DNA from 4 places in the Lysinibacillus sp. FN11 genome. Region 2 is predicted to be linked to each of the others. Evidence: riboswitches for the same ligand, from Rfam matches in the RefSeq annotation. Region 2 holds a riboswitch; each other region holds the start of a gene.
What was found. Region 2 has a riboswitch for cobalamin ahead of NP781_RS09250 (hypothetical protein). Riboswitches for the same ligand answer to the same signal wherever they lie in the genome.

Region 1 (3,425 bases), 1.8 Mb from region 2:
TGAGCTTTGAAGGAATATTCGAGGTTGCGGTAATTGGTGTGCCACATCCGCAATGGGGCGAAACGGTAAAGGCGGTGTATTCTGCTAAACAAGACATCGATGAGGAAGCTTTGAAAGCTTATTTAGAGGAACATCTTGCAAAATTTAAAATACCACGTATTTTTGAAAAAGTGGAAGCGCTACCACGCAATGCATCAGGCAAAATATTAAAACAAAATTTGAAGGGGCAAGAGGTGAGATAGCATGAAAGTATTACAAAAAGAAGCAATGCGTACTACGAACTTTTTTACGGAAGATGACACGCTTCAAAAAATAGTAGGAATGATGTTAGATAAAGAGTTTCTATCATATGCCCAACGAGAGTTAACAGATTTTGGTGAGCTATGTGCAGGTGATATTGATACGAGGGCAAAGCATACAGATCGACAGAGTGAACCTCGCCTTCAAAGATATGATGCCTATGGTGAAGAGATATCAGAGGTTTGGGTTAATGATGGCTATAAAAAAACGATTGAAGAGACATATAATACTGGGATTGTAGGTTATGTACACAAGCATATTCCGCAGCTAGGTCACAAGGGGAATTATGTTTATAGCTTTGCACAAGGTTATTTGCTATCACATGCAGAGCCAGGATTTTATTGTCCTGTAACATTGACGATGGCTACTGCCTATCTATTAGATCATTATGCAGATGAAGAGGTAAAGCAACGTTTTTTACCACATGTTTGTGCAACAGGTGACACAGATTTATATGAAGGTGCGACCTTTTTAACAGAACGTCAAGGAGGCTCTGACGTCGGTGCAAATGTGGTGGAGGCGAGAAAGGATGGCACTGCGTATCGTCTATATGGTGAAAAATACTTTGCATCCAATGCGGGCATGTGTGGTGTAGCGATGGTATTGGCACGAATAGAAGGGGCGCCAGCAGGTTCCAAAGGCTTAACGTTGTTTGCAGTTCCTTGGCGTAAAGAAGATGGTACAACAAATCATCTACGTATTCGTCGATTGAAAGATAAATTAGGCGTTCGGGCAGTTCCCTCTGGTGAGGTAGAATTTGATGGTGCACTTGCCTATGTTGTAGGGGAGCAAAATAAAGGGATTTATTATATGCTAGAAGCACTAAATCTCTCAAGAATTTGTAATGCAGTCGCTTCTATTGGTATTATGCGTCGTGGCTTCTTAGAGGCAAAACATTATGTAAGCAATCGACATGCATTTGGCAAGCCCTTAACACTATACCCTATGATTCAGGATACTTTAGGGAAATTTGCAGCTAAGTTGCACGTGGAAGTAGCGACAGTTTTTGATCTTATTCAATTATACGATAAAGTGACAAGTGGACAGGGAACACAGCAAGACCTTATTATGAATCGTTTATATATTGCCATTATGAAAAAGGAAACGGCAGAGCAAGCTGTTCACTATGCTAGTGAGGCAATTGAATTACACGGGGGTAATGGCTATATAGAAGACTTTGTAACGCCCCGCTTATTAAGAGACGCGCAAGTGTTGACGGTGTGGGAGGGGACGGCTAATATTTTGGCCTTAGAACTCATTCGTTTAGTGGATAAGTTTCATGCACATGAACTGTTTGTCTGTGAGATGGAGGAACGATTAGAGAAATTAGCTGACAGCTCACTAGTACAAATCGTTAAAGAACAATTGGCGAATATTTCTATAAAACTGCAAATTTTTAGCGCTTTAGACGAGGCAACGAAAACTTTTGAAGCAAAAGGTATGGCTGAAAAAATGGCTCACCTTTATGAAAGTGTCATAGCGGTTGAGTGGGCACATAAATTTGGTGGAAAATATGAAAAACTAGCGGACGTTTATTTAGAACAGACATGGTCATTAAGAGAAATGGGTGCTCAAATGAAAACAGTCCAATACTTTTCTGAAATTGTATAATGGCCGGGGAGTCGTCTTGAATGGAGGCGACTTCTTTCATTTTCATGTATAATGAAATCAACTGAATATTATAAAGGTTCTTTACTTAAGTAAAGTGAAAAGGGAAATCGGTGTAATTCCGATGCGGTCCCGCCACTGTAAGTGTGAGTTTTTTCAAATGATGCCACTGAAGATTTCGGGAAGGCTTGAAAAATCGCAAGTAGCACTAGCCAGGAGACCTGCCTTTATAACGACATGACAACCTACGAGGATAGGGTGGTGGATTTTGTATCAGTTTTTTGGTGCGATTTTGCCCCCTCATCGTTCAAAGATGAGGGGTTTTATTTTGATGCAAAATAAAGCGAAATGTCGCATGGACCAACGAAGGAGGATTCACATGAAGAAATTTTGGAAAATAGGATTATCAGCATTTTTAGCAGTAGGCTTGCTAGCTGCTTGTGGGCAGGAAGCAAAAGATAACAAGTCATCTAACGAGCAGCAAACACAGCAAGAAACAGCACAGGTGGATGAAGCAACATTCCCAATGACGATAACAGGTGCCCTTGGTAAGGACATTACACTTGAAGCACCTCCTGAGAAAATTGTTTCACTTATTCCGAGTAATACTGAAATCCTTTTTGGACTAGGTTTAAATGATGAAATAGTTGGTGTTACTGACAACGACGATTATCCGCCAGAGGCAGCTGAGAAGGATAAGGTTGGCGGTATGGAGTACGATATTGAAAAAATTATTGCCTTAAAACCAGATATCGTTTTTTCACACGAATCTAGCATGTCTCTTTCAGAAGAGGCTATTGCACAGCTTGAATCAGCAGGTTTGAAAGTTTTTGTAGTAAGAAATGCACAAGACTTTAATGAAACATATACAACAATTGAGCAACTTGGACGTGCTACAGGGAAATTACCAGAGGCAGAAAAAATTGTTGCTAATATGAAGGCGAAAGTAGAAGAAGTTTTGTCTAAAGTCAAGGATGTTGAACCCAAAAAAGTGTTAGTTGAAGCATCAGATGAGCCAGATATTTATACAGCTGGCAATGGTACGTTTATGAACGCGATGCTTGAAATGATCAATGCAGAGAATGTAGCTGTAGATGGCGATAATTGGTATAAAATTGATGCAGAACAAATTATCGCAAAAAATCCAGATGTCATCGTGGTGACATATCATTATGTACCAGATATTTTAACGAAAATACCAAAACGGGCGGGCTTTGATACGATTAATGCCGTAAAAAATAATGCGATTGTGCAGGTAGATGAAAGTACAACAAGTCGTCAAGGGCCACGTTTAGCAGAAGGTCTAGAAGAATTAGCAAAAGCAATCTATCCTGAGGTATTTAAGTGAAAAAAATAGCACTAGCCTATACACTAACATGTACGCTTCTTTTTATTAGCATCTGGTGTGGCGTAGCGATAGGCTCAGTTCACATTCCATTAGAAGTATTATGGAATAAGGCGGTTGATGAAACAGCCGCCAATATTTTTTGGAAAATTCGTTTGCCTCGCGTGTTATT
Region 2 (3,425 bases):
TTTTCGCTGTCAAAGGGCTGAGCCAGGCAAACATTGGGGATCGAATCGGTACAACGATGCTATCCCAGCCCTATGAGCTTGTCCCAACCTTACAGGCAAAGGTTCAATATGAGGGCGATCAGCATATCAAGGAAGTGCTCCAATTTTTCCGTTTACTCGAAGCAGAAGAGCCATCCTTGCGTGTGGTCTGGCAGGAAAAATTTCAGGAAATCCATGTGCATATTATGGGTGTCATTCAATTAGAGGTCCTGACAGAGGTATTCATGACGCGTTTTTCAATAGCTGTCTCCTTTGGTGAGCCGCAAATTTTATATATGGAAACCATTGCGACCCCCGTAACAGGCTATGGTCATTTCGAGCCCCTCAAGCATTATGCCGAAGTTCATTTATTAATGGAGCCAAATCCACGTGGAACAGGTAATACCTTCAGCAATGCCTGTCATGCAGATCATTTATCTTTAGGCAATCAGCGCCTTGTTGAAAAGCATCTGTTTGAGCGTGACCATCATGGGCTACTGACAGGCTTCCCTGTAACAGATATTCATTTTACACTTCTAACAGGTCGCGGGCATAATGAACATACATCGGGGGGAGATTTCCGCGAAGCCAGTTTCCGTGCACTGCGTCAGGGGCTGGAGCAGGCACAAAATGTCCTACTTGAACCCTATTATCGCTTTAAAATGAAGGCTTCAAACGACTTTATCGGCCGTATGATGAATGATATTCAGCAAGCAGCAGGCACATTCGATGACCCGATTTTATCCGAAACGGATGTTATCCTAACAGGTCGTGCGCCTGTTGCCACTTTAATGAGCTACAGTACAACCTTTGCCGCCTATACAAATGGGAAAGGTGCACTCACTCTCCAATTTGATGGCTATGATGTGTGCCATAATACAGAGGATGTGATTGCACAGATTGGCTACGATAAAAATGCAGACCCTGAGTATAGTTCCTCTAGTATCTTTTGTGCAAAGGGCAAAGGATATTCGGTTCCATGGCAAGAAGCACAGGCAGCCATGCATTGCCTGTAGGATGGGGTGATTTTGTTCGCGTGAAGGCATTACTTGCTTTCGCGGGTATTCTTCGCACTAGCGCGGGTATTTCACTTGCTTCCGCAGGTATTCGTCGCACTAGCGCGGGTATTTTTCCTGCTTTCGCGGATATTCCTAGCGCAAGATCAAACCAAGCCCTCCAAAAATGGAGGGCTTGGTTTTATAGTGCACCGACAGCCTTCTTTGTTGGTTTGTCTATCAAATAAGCGGGTTCAACTATCACGTAGTCATGCTTGTTCGTAAAATCAATCAGTACCTTACCTGGCTGACTTTTTAATAGTTGTAGATGATCAATTAATTGCAGTAAAAGCTCGTGACCGTTGCCACGTGGATGCCAGTTGAAATGATAATCATTTAACGCTTGCACTGCTTCAATAAATTGTGCATATTCCTGCTGTACAAATGCGATGAGTTTGTCATGGTGAGGTGCTAAATCGTGTAAATACGTTTCGTAAAAGCGTATAACAATCGAGCATAATAAGTCATTGACACGAGCGGCACTTAAAACAGGCTTTGGCGCCAATGAGAGACGGTCAAGGTTGGGCTTTGCGCGTGTAGAATCAATGCGTGTAATTAAGTGATACGCTTCTCCATTGACCTCATAGACAATCGGATTGGTCGGCATGTACATCATAAAACTATTCGTCTTTGTTTTCAGTTCATCTGCTATGGCTGCTTTCGCTAAAAGATGACCGTCCACATCCCCATTTTGTATCCAAATAATTTCTTTATTATATAAAATTTGCTCAAAGAAGCGATCATTGCGAATCAGCTTCGTTGCTAATAATTGATCGATCAGAGACTCGACCACCATTCTTGTTTTCGCTTTCTTAGCAACTTCTGTGCGTGGTTGCTTACAAATGTTCAGATCTTCAAAAGGCGTTTCCAACATTGTCGTTACATGAATATTTGTCATATGTGCATCCCCTTTGCGTACATATTTTCAAAACAAAAAGGACTCCTACTTTTGAGGAAATCCTTCATTTTATCTTCTTTCATCACACAATGGCAAACAAACCCTAAGTATATGTGAATGAGTTCGATTGTGAACCCTTTCATTTACTATGGGCGTTTGACGTACTGTGACGAACAGAGCATTCTGTTTTGTCAACATGCCACCTCCTATTCCTCGTAGGTTTATGGTGTGTACTCGTAACAGGCAGGTATCCTGACTCATGATCATCGCTTCTTTTCCCCTTCCCGTCCAAAGACAGTGGATACTGAAAAGTCGCTCACATTTACAGTTGCGGGACAGTGTCGGATTCACACCGACTTCCCTTTTAAGCGTTATCAAGAGATAAACGCACCTATTATTTATTAATATTAAATTGTAATTTAACACACTAATACATGTAGAGTAGATATTCTTTTTGTATTTCTGGTTTAAATTGTAATATGTATTCTAGTATTTGTCAAAAGACAAAAAAAGGGCTAACCCAAATTAATGAGATAACCCTATTAATTATACTAATTTACGCAAACCTGACCTCCATAATTGGTCGGTGAGGTCAATTTGCAAGGTTATCATTTGGACAAACTGTAAGGCAAAAATTAACCCTTGTGGGGATCTGCGTACTCGATTTGAGTACGGAGTTTATCTATGCGATTGTTTAGGTTTGAATGAAATATTGTGTCCATCAGATTTTAAGGATATATACACTGGATAGATTGGATGAGAAAAATAAAGGCTGTATTCTCAAAGATTGTTGCTGTAAAACGAAAAAGGCAGATTTAATCTACAATACGTGTAGATTAAATTCTACCTTATTGTTTTTTATTTAGTGAATCGAAATTTAACTAAAGCACTCAATTAGTCTAAGTATAATTCTTCACAAAGTTCGTTCGTTCCTTCCATCCATCAAGAATTAAAGGTAATATAACTCATCAAAATTATGAAGAAAAGTAACGTTTCAAGATTAACTAGAAAATTATTGGCTTTTACCTTTGAAAATAACTTGACTCGCTTTACTAAACTTGTATCCAGTACTATAAATAAATAATAAAAAATTAGTAAACTGGATAAAAACATAATACTTGCCATTAATATTTCTCCACCATTCCAGAAAGTAATTCCTAAAAATAATGCCCAAATACTTTTGAAAACATTTGCCAATCCTTCGAAAGGATTAGATAATGTTGCCATCATATACTCTCCTTGTTTATCTGTAATTGATTTATTACCATTATGTTTTACTATATATGTAATATGACCTGTTTGAAGTGTCATTGTAATCACTAGCAAAATTAAATAAACTAAGCCAAATATTGTCCCCACTTGTAGAAGTTCCGAATTTAATAATTGATACAAAGTCAATGGCAAAGGAAACCACATTGCATACATCAAAGCCATTAAGTTATGTATCAAAGCAA
Region 3 (3,425 bases), 2.2 Mb from region 2:
ACAGCTAATAAAAGCACTTACATACAATAATGGTTATTCTCGTGCACGTGCTGCACAAATTTTATGCGCTTTAGCTGCAAAAAGTGATCCAGAAGAAAGGGTCTTGGAGGATTTTTTAAAGATTTGGGCTGTGACTTACGATGAACAATCTGCTACAGCAAGGCATGCATTACAGGCCATTTGGAAAATTGGACAGGCGGGTCAAGTACAAAGAGATTTGGTTGTATCGTATCTAGCTAAAAGATTTCAAACATGTATAGATGAAAAACAGCCATCTCTTATTCGTCAGGATATTATTATGTCATTTAAAAAGCTATATGATCAAACAAATGACTCGAAATTATTAGATATTGCCCATCGTTTAATTAATGAAGAACAAGATGCTAAATATAAAAAGAAGTATAAGTCAGCCATCCGTTCAAAGTAGCGAGGTGGTGTTTTTTTGTGCAAATTCTTTGATGAACGGTAGAATAGTCAACTATAATGAATGAAAAAAGGGGATTATAGCATGAGCATTTATAATTATCTAGTTCGGAAGCCTAATGGCGAAATTTTATCAATGGAAACATATCGTGGAAAAACAATGTTAATTGTTAACACGGCAAACCAATGCCGATTTACATATCAATTTGAAGACTTACAGAAAATGTATGATAAATATGGAAAAGAGAATTTTGTAGTTCTTGGCTTCCCTTGTGATCAATTTGGCCATCAAAATCCTGAGGATGGAGAGGAAACTAAGCATCTATGCAAGGTAAACTATGGGGTCACATTCCCGATTTTTGAGCTTGTACAGGTAAATGGAGAGGCTACACATCCACTCTTTAATTATTTAAAGCATGAAGTGAATTACCGAGAGTTTGGGAAGGCAAGTATGCAGGAGAAAATGTTGGCAGAAGCAATTGTTCAACTTGCCCCAAGCTTTTTAGATGGTCGTAACATTCGCTGGAACTTTACAAAATTTCTAGTAGATGCTAATGGTAAGACCGTCGCACGCTTTGAACCAACAGATTCACAGCTCGATATTGAACAAGCAATTGAAACACTACTATAGTAAATTTCTTAATAATGTAAAAATTTGTTGGAATTTTCTCTTCTAGTGTTACTATATTTTAAAATTGAGTACAGCTATTTTTTTTGAATCATATATGATAAACTGCTTTACAAATGAAATATTCTTGCAGGATAAAGGTGCTAGTAAGCATAATCGGGAATCCGGTGAAAAACCGGAGCTGTTTCCGCAACTGTAAGTACAGCCATTATAAAGATTTACCACTGTCTCAAAGAAGATGGGAAGGTCCTTTATAACACATTCGTTTTATGTGACGAACTGTACAAGCCAGGAGACCGACCTTTATTTGAACGTATAAAAACTTCTCGGAAGCTAGGAGGATATACGGCAAATACATAGGCTTTGTCTAGTTTGATGGCTCAATCTTGTATTTTTGTCGTTCCTTTGCAAAAGGAGCGACTTTTTTTATGCCTTTCAAGTAAGAATTTTTCATTATAGAAAATAGGGGGGAAGCAAGTGAAAAAAGATGCCCGTTATTCTTGTTATCCATTTATGCGTGAGAAAGCTTCAACGGTTGATTTTGAAATTCGAACAGATAGCCTTACAACACATCTAGGAGTTGCATTAGCTGCGGTAAAAAAAGAGGATGTTCAAGTTGTTGCTGAGGATTTATTACTTATGTTACCTATGGCGTATCATGTGAATGGCTCAGTTCGTGGGAAATTAGCGGTAACTGAAGAGGATTTATCTTGGTTAAGTGAGCGTTATGATTTTTACGTTCGCCATGTGAAGGAAGAGATTCAAAGTTTTGTTTTACCTCAAGGAACAGAGGCCGCTGCAGCCTTACATCTTTGTCGCAGTGAGGCAAAAAAATCATATCGAACTTTACACAAAGTATCAGAAGAACGAGAGGTTCCTGCTATTCTTTTCGATTACCTTGGTTTATTAGCTAATGTATGTTTTGTCATGGCTGTTTTTATGAATCAGCAAGCTGGAATTTCTGAAATACCGTTTATTAGTAAATCCTACCCAATGAAAAAGAAAAAGGAGAATAACAATGAAGAAAGTATTTAATTTCCAATGGCTATCAGTGCTCTTACTTGCACTGGTATTAGCAGGCTGTGGCACTGCTGAAGATACAAAAAATAAAGATGCCTCGCAGGGTACACAACACGTAGAGAAAACAAGCTATAAAGTGACAGATGACCGTGGAGTGGAAATAGCGTTTAATGAAGTACCAAAAACAGTTGTATCTTTACAACCAAGTAATACTGAAATTTTGTTTGCTTTAGGTGTTGGCGATAAAATTGTAGGAGCAACTGAGTACGATACTTACCCAGAGGAAGCACAAAAAATTGAACGTGTCTCTGATACTACGAACTTTAACAGTGAAAGAATTATAGCGTTAAAGCCAGATGTTGTTATTGCTTATACAATCGGTGATAAGGATGCACTAAAGCCGCTTGAGGACGCAGGAATTAAAGTGTTTGTTATTCAATCTGCGACTACTTTCGATGATGTTTATGGAGATATCGAACAAATAGCTGCTGTGATGGATGTTGCTGATAAAGGAAATAAATTAAATGAAGAGATTAAAGCGAAAATTGCTGAAGTACAAACGAAGGTGAAGGACGTAAAAACGCCGAAAAATGTTTATTTAGAGGTTAGCCCTAAGCCAGACATATATACAGCAGGCTCTAGCACTTTCCAGCAAGAAATATTAGATGCAGCTAATGTTAATAATGTTTTTTCTGACTTGAATAGCTGGGCAAAAGTGAATGAGGAAGATGTTATTGCTAAAAATCCAGATATTATTTTAACAACAGTAAACTATACAGAAGATCCAATAGGAGAAATTCTTGGACGAGATGGTTGGAATACTGTGACAGCTATTCAAAACAAAGCGGTATTGTCCATCGATACAGATATCTCTAATCGACCTGGTCCGCGTATTGGTGAAGCTGTAGAATTAGTAGCGAAGGCTGTGTACCCAGAGTTATTTAAATAAGAAATGTTTCCATGCTAGCTGTCAGCCATTCAGCTAGCATTTTTTATGTGGTTTAAATTATTACCTAGCGTGAAAATTGGAATTAATGTAGTTTGTTCTTTAAAATAAAAGTAAGTATGCTTAATAATCTTAGGAGGTGTAGTGAGTGGAGCAATTAGAGACAAAGGTAATTCCATTTGAAGCAGTCCATAATTTCCGAGACATGGGTGGATATAAGACAAAAGATGGGCGTAGGGTAAAGAACGGTTTATTTTACCGCTCAGCTGCTCTTGGAAAAATGACACTGGCGGATAAAGAGCTATTTGAAACGTTAGGGATTAAAACCATTTTTGATTATCGCGATAACAATGAGGCGTATCATAATCCTAACCCAGTGTTCTCATATGCTCAATATATACAAATCCC
Region 4 (3,425 bases), 710 kb from region 2:
AGTTTCCACTAAAAATTGTTCATCAATACGCGGTGTCATTTGTTCGATAAATGTACGAACCTCATCATTTCCTGCTGCTAAACGGCTCCCATGGCCGACAAATAAAATAGCTTTCATCTCTCTACTCCTTACTAGTCGCCGCACGGAGCCGGCTCTACTTTTATTTTGGAAGACATATCTTGATACGTAAAATGCAGTATCTTTTTCACACGTTTAAAATATTTAAATAAGCGTTCATTTGGATGAGCATTTGCTTTATATTCTTCAATAATATCTGTAATGAGTGGAATCAGCTGCTCAGGCTCCAGCCCTTCTACAACAGGCTGTGCTGCGTGAGCCGTACGACCGACTGGTTTTGCTCCAATAAAGACATCAAATTTACTTTTGCGGTAGACGATGCCAATATCATCAAATACAGCCCGATAACATGCCATACCACAGCCATTAAAGCCGATATTTAATGTCTTCGGTAAGGACATACCACCTAGTTTTTCTTGTAATTCCTCTGCATATGGTATCGAATCAGCCTTTTCACCGTAGCAAAAATCACAAGCCTTCAGTGATAACACATCACCAATCGGGGTTAATAAAAATCCTACTTCCTGTAATTTCTCTGTGATCTGTTCAGGGGCAGTCGTTGGTATTTTCAAATGAATTTGATGATCTGGTGTGTATTCCATCGTCCCCTCCTCCCCAACAACCTCTGCTAACGTCATCATTTGCTGGGGAGTAAAAAATTTATTGGCTACTCCAGGGCTTACTGCTAGTTCAAATATAGATTCTATTTTTTGCTGTACAAGCTTCGGTGTTACTTTGACTGCGCTTGTCCCTTTTACCATTGCGAGTGCCGCTGTAGCCATTTCAAGAGCTGTTTTTTTCGGCTTTGACGTAGCGGCTATACTGGGTTTGTTAAATCGTCCCGCATTAGGGTCAGCCGTAAAGTCATTTCGCGCTGTTCCTGTCTCTTGGTTCATTGCCCAAGGTTCATTTTCTTCGCGTAAACGTTGATGAGGACGTAATGGCTGTTTTTCTTCACCTAGGGTATATTTACGTTGGTAACCGCGTGGCGTGATCATCTTATTGTCATAGAAAAATGTTGATGAATTCCCGATAATAACTGTTGTCAGCATACCAATATCATGTTCTAGCATTTCTGCTAGTGTTGTCATGGTCACTTCTTGACGTTCTCGATAGGCACTTTTCACCAGCCCTACTGGTGTGTCTGGCGAACGATATTCTAAGAGAATTCGCTGAGCCTCGACAATTTGTCTTGTTCGACGACCACTTTTAGGATTGTATAAAGCAATGACAAAGTCTGCCATTGCAGCTGCCTCGACACGCTTTGCAATTAAATTCCAAGGTGTTAGATGGTCACTCAAGCTGATTGTACAAGCATCGTGCATAATGGGTGCACCAAGTATGCTAGCGCATGAATTAATCGCAGAAATCCCAGGAACAATTTCTACTTCAATTCCTGTTGCTTCTGTCCAGCCTAGCTCAATTAACACCTCATATACTAATCCCGCCATACCATAGACGCCTGCATCACCACTCGAAATCACCGAGACGATGCTCCCTGCTTCTGCTTGACGAACGGCTTCCTGTGCACGCGACACTTCTTCTGTCATGCCTGTACTAACAATCGATTTTGCACTTACTAAATCTTGAATCAGCTCTACATAGGTTTTGTAGCCTATAATCATATCACTTTGTTGTAATGCCTCTACTGCACGTGTCGTAATATGCTTAAAATCTCCAGGTCCAAAGCCTACTACGAAAATTTTTCCTTTTTGCGCCATGTTGTTACCCCTCTTTCACCTTTTCGATCCCTTTAATGGCAGTTGTTTGAGCAGTACGCTGTAATGTACCTTCATGAAGTGTAAAGACATGTTCGTTGTATAAGGATTCATGATGTAAATCTTGTACTAGTGTTCTAGCATGCTCTGTTGATGGCACACGATACCAGTTCCCTTGGGGGTAGGCAATTACCACACAAGCATCCTTGCATCGTCCATTACAGCGCGTTCTTGTCGTATGTATTTCTTGATCGAGTGCTTGCCGCTGTATCTCATCTCGAATGGCTAAGGTAATTTCCTCCCCATCCTTTTTCATGCAGCTACTGCCATTGCAAATAAAGAGATGTGTTTTCATCCCCTCTAAATTCCAAGTTGTCATCTTCTGTCTCCCCTCATTTGCTTTTTGGAAAAAGAAAAACCTTTACTCTATAACGAAGAGTAAAGGTTTTGTAGAAGCCAAATAAAAACGAATAGCATGAAATACAGGTACTCGCTTTCGCTTCAACTTCTCCCTCCGAAAAGTTTGCATGCACAATCAAATAAGCAGGTTTCCTGACTTAAGCTTCATTTTACTATCGCACCTTCCCAAGTTTGCACCAGTGGCTTTGCAATTTCATCAGCTATTACAGTAGCGGGGGCTGTATTGGATTTTCACCAATTTCCCTATTATCTCGAGCTATTCGAGCACTTATTGACGTTTTATATGAAATTTTTATTAGAATTTTAAATAGAAAACTGTCTTTATCATATCTTATTTTTTTAAAATTTCAATATTTCTTTAAAAATTTATGACAAATTTATCAATTTTGAATGGAACTAGGTATGAAATTTATACAATCTATATAATTTACGCATAAATCGTTATCAGAATATTCGCCATTGACCTTTAATTATAAAAATTTATAAAAGGTATAGCATATTTATGGAAATTCATGTTACACTTTGTCGTGAAATCTCACAATTTGAATGTTTTTCGGTGCAAAGTGCTTGTCATTTTGCTTAAAAGGGAAGCCGGTTTGAGTCCGGCGCGGTCCCGCCACTGTAATAGGGAGCTTTATAGAATATGTCACTGTCCAACGGATGGGAAGACCTATAAAGCATTGAACTAGAGCCAGGAGACCTGCCGAAAAATAAGTGATCGTTTCAGCCTACGAGGATAGGTGTGCGGCTTAGCAGATGAGAATGTTATTTGCTTTTTTAGCTATGCACTTTTCCACCAGTGGAGAAGTGCTTTTTTTAATTACGCACGCAATCTTCTAAAAATCTACTAATTAGTTAGGAGGAAAGCTTTTTGAAATTTTCATGGTGGAAACTTAGTTATTTTTTACTGGCCTTTTTAATCGTGCCAAAACGTGCCTTTGCCATGCATATCATGGAAGGTTTTTTACCAATCGAATGGGCTATTTTTTGGTGGGTCATCTCTATTCCATTTATCATTCTAGGATTGCGTTCTATTCGAAAAACCGTTGATGAAAATCCTGAAACAAAAATGCTTTTGGGGCTTTCAGGAGCCTTTGCCTTTGTGCTATCCGCCTTAAAAATCCCTTCTGTTACAGGTAGCTGCTCTCACCCAACTGGTGTAGGACTTGGGACAGTACTCTTTGGCCCTCTAGCAATGAGTGTAATTGG

Region 1: another riboswitch for cobalamin. It lies ahead of NP781_RS25355 (ABC transporter substrate-binding protein); the one in region 2 lies ahead of NP781_RS09250 (hypothetical protein).
Region 3: another riboswitch for cobalamin. It lies ahead of NP781_RS20545 (hypothetical protein); the one in region 2 lies ahead of NP781_RS09250 (hypothetical protein).
Region 4: another riboswitch for cobalamin. It lies ahead of NP781_RS13125 ((2Fe-2S) ferredoxin domain-containing protein); the one in region 2 lies ahead of NP781_RS09250 (hypothetical protein).

The regions. Positions count from the first base shown of each region.
Region 1 covers NZ_CP102383.1:4,874,268-4,877,692, forward strand. Annotated here, with positions in the region: gene NP781_RS25345 (class I adenylate-forming enzyme family protein) at 1-242, shown strand, start outside; gene NP781_RS25350 (acyl-CoA dehydrogenase family protein) at 244-1,911, shown strand; cobalamin riboswitch at 1,969-2,152, shown strand; gene NP781_RS25355 (ABC transporter substrate-binding protein) at 2,288-3,256, shown strand; gene NP781_RS25360 (FecCD family ABC transporter permease) at 3,253-3,425, shown strand, end outside.
Region 2 covers NZ_CP102383.1:1,727,244-1,730,668, reverse strand. Annotated here, with positions in the region: gene NP781_RS09255 (elongation factor G) at 1-1,034, shown strand, start outside; gene NP781_RS09250 (hypothetical protein) at 1,216-1,971, opposite strand; cobalamin riboswitch at 2,196-2,381, opposite strand; gene NP781_RS09245 (hypothetical protein) at 2,914-3,425, opposite strand, start outside.
Region 3 covers NZ_CP102383.1:3,905,016-3,908,440, reverse strand. Annotated here, with positions in the region: gene NP781_RS20555 (hypothetical protein) at 1-427, shown strand, start outside; gene NP781_RS20550 (glutathione peroxidase) at 509-1,054, shown strand; cobalamin riboswitch at 1,173-1,371, shown strand; gene NP781_RS20545 (hypothetical protein) at 1,529-2,086, shown strand; gene NP781_RS20540 (ABC transporter substrate-binding protein) at 2,070-3,020, shown strand; gene NP781_RS20535 (tyrosine-protein phosphatase) at 3,166-3,425, shown strand, end outside.
Region 4 covers NZ_CP102383.1:2,435,117-2,438,541, forward strand. Annotated here, with positions in the region: gene NP781_RS13115 (sirohydrochlorin chelatase) at 1-117, opposite strand, end outside; gene cobJ (precorrin-3B C(17)-methyltransferase) at 132-1,799, opposite strand; gene NP781_RS13125 ((2Fe-2S) ferredoxin domain-containing protein) at 1,804-2,175, opposite strand; cobalamin riboswitch at 2,321-2,503, opposite strand; cobalamin riboswitch at 2,754-2,939, shown strand; gene NP781_RS13130 (energy-coupling factor ABC transporter permease) at 3,088-3,425, shown strand, end outside.